Linked DNA regions of Dinoroseobacter shibae DFL 12 = DSM 16493. The protein of the gene in region 1 interacts with the protein of each later gene in a pairwise test. Links are inferred from orthologs where the notes say so. Each region holds a gene or a part of one and is shown in the gene's direction. Other genes may lie near its edges. The genes, in order: DSHI_RS16415 and def.

Region 1 (3,083 bases):
CGGGATCGACCTCGACGACTTCACCCCGCCCGCCGACAAGCCCGCCCTGCGCGCCCGCCTCGGCCTCGATCCGAAGGCCACGCTGATCGGCTGTATCGGGCGGATCCGAGCGCAGAAGGGCACCGATCTCTTCGTCGATGCCATGCTGCGCCTTCTGCCCGACCGTCCCGGCGCCCAGGCCATCGTGCTCGGCCGTGCCACCGAGGCGCACAAGGAGTTCCTTGCGGGCCTTCAATCGCGCATCGCCGCCGCCGGATTGTCCGACCGCATCCATTTCCCCGACGAGGTGCCCCCGGACCAGGTCGCCGCCTGGTACCAGGCGCTCGACCTCTATGTCGCGCCGCAGCGGTGGGAAGGCTTCGGCCTCACCCCGCTGGAGGCGATGGCCTGCGCCGTGCCCGTGGTCGCCGCGGATGTGGGCGCGTTCTCCGAACAACTCGACCCGCCCGAGATCGGCTTGCTCGTGCCCCACGACGACCTTGCTGCGCTCACCGCCGCCACCGACGAGATGCTGGACCGCGATCTCGCCGCCGAGGGTGCGAAGGCCCGCGCGAAGATGGAGGCGGAGTTCTCCCTCAGCCGCGAGGCCGAGGCCCTGATCGCCGTCTACCGCGACCTGCTCTCCCGGCCCTGACCCCGCCCGCGCGCCGGGCGGCCTGCTGCGCTGCGGCAGGATTGTCAGACAATGTGCCCGACACTTGCCCGACACTTGCCCGACAGATGTCCGACGGCGATCCGACCGGTGCCGGACGGGCCCGGCAGGGGCTGCGCGCGCCCTGCGACCACGCCCCCCTTTCGCCGCGCAGAGGCTTGCGATAGAGAGCGCTTCGAACCCCAAAGGAGACCCGAAAATGGGCTACAAAGTCGTCGTCGTCGGGGCCACGGGAAACGTGGGCCGCGAAATGCTGAACATCCTGGCCGAGCGCCAGTTCCCGGTGGACGAGATCGCCGTTCTGGCGTCTCGCAAATCCCTGGGCACCGAGGTGAGCTTTGGCGACAAGACCTTGAAAACAAAGGATCTCGACACGTTCGACTTCACCGGCTGGGACATCGCGTTCTTCGCCGTGGGCTCCACCGCGACCAAGGAATACGCCCCCAGGGCGGCCGCAGCGAAATGCGTGGTGATCGACAACTCCTCGCTCTATCGCTACGACCCGCAGATCCCGCTGGTGGTGCCCGAGGTGAACCCCGAGGCGGTCGAGGATTACAAGAACAAATACATCATCGCGAACCCCAACTGCTCCACCGCGCAGATGGTCGTCGCCCTCAAGCCGCTGCACGACCGCGCCCGGATTAAACGTGTTGTTGTAAGCACTTACCAGTCCGTCTCCGGTACCGGCAAGGAGGCGATCGACGAGCTTTGGGACCAGACCAAGGGCATGTACGTCCCCGGCCAGGAAAAGGCGCCGTCGGTCTACCCCAAGCAGATCGCCTTCAACGTCATCCCCCATATCGACGTGTTCCTGGAGGACGGCTCCACCAAGGAAGAATGGAAGATGGTCGCCGAGACCAAGAAGATCGTCGACCCGGCGATCAAGGTCACGGCAACCTGCGTCCGCGTACCTGTTTTCGTGGGCCATTCCGAGGCGATCAATATCGAGTTCGAAGAGTTCATCGACGAAGACGAGGTCCGCGACATCCTCCGCGAAGCGCCGGGCATCATGGTCGTCGACAAGCGCGAAGACGGCGGCTACGTCACCCCGGTGGAATGCGTCGGCGACTTCGCAACCTTCATCAGCCGCATCCGCCAGGACAGCACGATCGACAATGGCATAAACCTGTGGTGCGTGTCCGACAACCTGCGCAAGGGCGCGGCCCTGAACGCGGTGCAGATCGCCGAAACCCTCGGAAACCGGGTCCTGAAGAAGGGTTGATCCGGATCAGCGCCCCGGGCGCGCGGATGGCATGTCCTGCTCGGCACGCCTCATCACCCGCTCGGCCGGCCACCGGTGGCTGTGGCTCGGGAAGGGCTGGCCGAAACGGCGCATCAGGGTTGCATAGCTGTAGCCCAGATCGGAGCCTTTGCACTGGCGCGCGCCGTCGGGCCAGCTGTGCAGGGCCAGTCCGCCCCCGGCTTCCTGCAAGCTGTATCCCTTCGCCCGAAGCCGGTTTTGCAGCTCTTCCCATCCCCGCGCTTCGGCAAGGTCATTGGCGAGGAGCACCCGCAAGGGTGCGAGGAGCCGCTCATCCGCCCTTGTGGGCGTCTTCGCGTGTTTTCGGTTTCGCCGCGCAATTTCCGCGCGCAACGCGTCACGGATCAATTGCCCCAGCGAGATGTCTTCCGCGGACGCGACCGTTTCGGCGGCTGTGCGCAGCGGGTCGGGCAGTCGGATTTCGATGCGGGTGTCGGCCATACCGCACCCTGTCACGTATTGGTTAAGGGTTTCTCACCGGCTCAGAACCGCTCCGCCCGCAGCACTTCGCAGTCGCTCACGGTGACGACGCCGATATGACGCTCCACCACCTTGAAGGCCGCATCCAGCAGCGTGTCCAGACGATCCGGCCGGATGATGCAGACGACCTGGATCATGCCGCCCGCGCGCCCCACCTGTCCCTCCCGGCTCCAGAGGCCCGACCGACCCGACCCGCCCAGCACCGGCAGGATCGAGAAGCCGGTCACCCCCGCCCCGGTCAGCGCGTCGGTCAAGCGCCGCTCCATGGGTGCTTCGATGATGATGGCGACCCGTTTGGCCTTGTGCGTTTCCATGCGCCTATCCTTATGTCAGGACCGATGCCACGGCGACGTAGATCGGGATTCCAAGTGTCAGGTTGAAGGGGAAGGTCACCCCCAGTGACAGGGTCAGGTAGATCGACGGGTTCGCCTCCGGCAGCGCCACCCGCATCGCCGCCGGCACCGCGATATAGGAGGCCGAGGCAGCCAGGGTCGTGAACAGCACCACGCCCCCCGTCGACAGGCCCAGCAGAAGCCCCGCCGCGAGACCCAGCGTGCCGCCGACCAGCGGCATCACCACCCCGAAGGCAAAGACCGGCGCGGTCATCACCCCGCGCGCTTGGCGCAGACCCCGCCCGGCCACCAGCCCCATATCCAGCAAAAACAGGCACAAAACCCCCTGGAACGGCGC
Region 2 (3,034 bases), 3.2 Mb from region 1 along the record:
AGTAGGCCGCTCGCGTGAGGGCCACGCCCAGCAGGTTGGGCTGCATGTCGAGCGTGTTGAAGAACCGGTGAAACCGCGCGCGCAGGTCGGGGTCGGGAATGGTGACGCAGCCCGTGCGCCCGCCCGCGATGTTGAAGGTCTTGGAGGCCGAGGTGGTCATCACCAGCCGGTCGGCGATCTGGGGCGCGGCGACGTGCATCGGGATATGGGTGTGGCCTGCGAAGGTCAGGTCCGCGTGGATCTCGTCGGAGATCAGCAGCAAGTCGTGACGCTGGCAGAAATCGGCGAGCGCGGTCAGCTCCTCTTGTGTCCAGACACGGCCCGCGGGGTTGTGGGGCGAGCAGGCGATGACCATGGTCTCGCGCCCCGACAGCATCCCCGCATAGGCGTCGAAATCCATGGTGTAGACCCCGTCCACGATCGCCAGGGGCAACTCCTTCACCACCCGGCCGGTCTTGGTGATCTTGGCGGCAAACTCGTGGTAGACGGGCGAGAAGATGATCACCTCGTCGCCCGGCGCGGTCAGGGCGTTCAGCGTGATGGCGATGCCGTTGCCGAGCCCGTAGGTGGTGAACATCCACTCCCGCTCCACGGTCCAGCCATGGCGGTCGCGCATCCAGCCGATGATCGCGTCCTCATAGCTTTCCAGCCCGCAGAAATAGCCGTAATCGGCGCGGGCGAGCAGGCCCTGCATGGCCTCCTGCAGAAACGGGCCTGGCGGGAAATCCATGTCCGCGATCCACATGGCCAGCCCGTCCTCGGGCGAGACGCCGAAGGCGCTCTCCATTTTGTCCCATTTGATGCAGTCAGTGTTGCGCCGGTCGATCTCGGTGTCGAAAGTCATGCCTGTCCCCTCGGGTTTGCCGCGAGGCTAACGGTCTGGCGGGCAGGTGCAAGGCCCGCCGATCCGGGCGGGGATGTTGCGCCCGGGGGGGGCGTGGATTACATCAACCGGCATGACCATTCGACCGATCCTGATCCATCCCGACCCGCGCCTCAAGAAGACCGTCGACCCGGTCGCCGAGATCACCGACGAGATCCGGCAGCTGGCCGATGACATGCTGGCCACCATGTATGACGCGCCGGGCATCGGGCTGGCCGGGCCGCAGGTGGCCGCGATGACGCGGATCATCACCATGGATTGCGCCCCCAAGGATGGCGAGCCGGACCCGATGGTTCTGATCAATCCCGAGATCGTCTGGTCCTCGGAAGAGATGAACACCTACGAGGAAGGCTGTCTGTCGATCCCCGAGATGTACGCCGATGTGGAGCGTCCGGCGGAGGTCGAGGTCCGCTGGACCACGCTGGAGGGCGGGGACGCCAGTGCCAGGTGGGGCGGGCTCCATGCCACTTGCGTGCAGCATGAGATCGACCACCTGAACGGCAAGCTGTTCATCGATTATCTCAAGCCGCTGAAGCGGCAGATGATCACCCGCAAGATGGTGAAACTGAAGCGGGAGCGTGCCCGTGCCGAGGGCTGAATCGGGCGGTCGGCGCGGCGTCGGATTTTTGTCGGGCACGTGTCGGGCAAGTGTCGGGCAAATTGTCTGACAATGATCCGACCCTTCCTCTCCTGGCCCGATGCGCGGCTGCGGACCCCCGCCGCCCCGGTGGCCGAGATCACCGACGAGATCCGCACCGTCTGGGACGACATGATCGACACGATGGAGGCGATGCCGGGGATGGGGCCGGGCGCGGGGCTGGCCGCCCCGCAGATCGGCGTGATGCAGGCGCTGGCGGTGGTCGATGCCTCCGAGGAGCGGGGCCGGGCGATCCGGATGGCGAATCCGCAAGTGCTCCATGCCAGCGCACAGCTGCGCAGCCATGAGGAGGCGTCGCCGAACCTGCCTGGCGTCTTTGCGAAGATCGACCGGCCGCGGGCGGTGACGGTGCGGTTCCTGGATGCAAATGGCGCGGTTAAGGAGCAGGATTTCGTCGGGCTCTGGGCCACCAGCGTGCAGCACCAGATCGATCACCTGGCGGGGCGGATGTATTTCGACCGGCTGAGCAAGACGAAACGCGACATGCTGCTGCGCAAGGCAAGGAAGCTGGCAAGATGAGATTGGTCTTCATGGGTACGCCCGCCTTTTCGGTACCGGTGCTCGATGCGCTGGTGGCGGCGGGGCACGAGGTGGCGGCGGTCTATTGCCAGCCGCCGCGCCCGGCGGGGCGGGGCAAGAAGCCGCGCCCGAGCCCGGTGCAGGCGCGGGCCGAGGTGCTGGGGCTTGCGGTGCGGCATCCGGTGTCCCTGAAAGGCGCCGAGGCACAGGCGGATTTCGCCGCGCTCGGGGCGGAGATCGCGGTGGTCGTGGCTTACGGTCTGATCCTGCCGCAAGCGGTGCTGGACGCGCCGGAGCATGGGTGCTGGAACATCCATGCGTCGCTCCTGCCGCGCTGGCGCGGGGCGGCGCCGATCCACCGGGCGATCCTGGCCGGGGATGCGGAGACCGGCGTGTGCATCATGCAGATGGAGGCGGGGCTCGATACCGGGCCGGTGCTGTTGCGCGAGGCGGTGGCGATCGGGGCGGAGGAGACCACGGGGGGCCTGCATGACCGGCTGTCGGCCCTGGGCGCGCGGCTGATCGTCGAGGCGCTGGCGCGGCGGGCGGAACTGGTGCCCGAGCCGCAGCCCGAGGTGGGCGTGACCTATGCCGCCAAGATCGACAAGGCAGAGGCGCGGGTGGACTGGTCGCGCCCGGCGGTCGAGGTGGACAGGCTGATCCGGGGGCTGTCGCCGGTGCCCGGGGCCTGGTGCGAGATAGCGGGCGAACGGGTGAAGCTGCTGGGATCGCGGCTGGCCGAGGGGTCGGGTGCTGCGGGACAGGTGCTGGAGGGGTTCACGCTGGCCTGCGGCGTGGGGGCGGTGGAGATCACGCGGGCGCAGCGGGCGGGCAGGAAGGCGGCCGATGCGGCGGAGATCCTGCGCGGCATGACCCTGCCCGCGCGGTTGGACTGATGCGGGGCAAGCCCGTTCGAACGGGCTTGGACACGCGATTTGGAAATCGCGTTCCAAGCGCCTTGCAAGGCGCTTGAT

Evidence for each region.
Region 2: the proteins of DSHI_RS16415 (region 1) and def interact in binary tests that used the Escherichia coli proteins (3 or more experiments, as listed by UniProt). The link is inferred for Dinoroseobacter shibae DFL 12 = DSM 16493 from one-to-one orthologs.

The regions. Positions count from the first base shown.
Region 1 is NC_009952.1:3,406,752-3,409,834, reverse strand. What follows is about bases 96-2,862. They hold DSHI_RS16415 (aspartate-semialdehyde dehydrogenase), read left to right. Parts: upstream 96-851; coding sequence 852-1,874; downstream 1,875-2,862. Other genes in these bases: DSHI_RS16400 (sodium-dependent bicarbonate transport family permease), read right to left, coding at 2,718-2,862; DSHI_RS16405 (P-II family nitrogen regulator), read right to left, coding at 2,396-2,707; DSHI_RS16410 (relaxase family protein), read right to left, coding at 1,881-2,354; DSHI_RS16420 (glycosyltransferase family 4 protein), read left to right, coding at 96-634. In the rest of the region: more of DSHI_RS16420, read left to right, coding at 1-95; more of DSHI_RS16400, read right to left, coding at 2,863-3,083.
Region 2 is NC_009952.1:182,130-185,163, forward strand. Bases 1-2,718 are described here. They hold def (peptide deformylase), read left to right. Parts: upstream 1-956; coding sequence 957-1,481; downstream 1,482-2,718. Other genes in these bases: DSHI_RS00885 (MalY/PatB family protein), read right to left, coding at 1-844; def (peptide deformylase), read left to right, coding at 1,554-2,060; fmt (methionyl-tRNA formyltransferase), read left to right, coding at 2,057-2,718. Also shown: more of fmt, read left to right, coding at 2,719-2,956. UniProt on the Escherichia coli protein: Removes the formyl group from the N-terminal Met of newly synthesized proteins. Requires at least a dipeptide for an efficient rate of reaction. N-terminal L-methionine is a prerequisite for activity but the enzyme has broad specificity at other positions.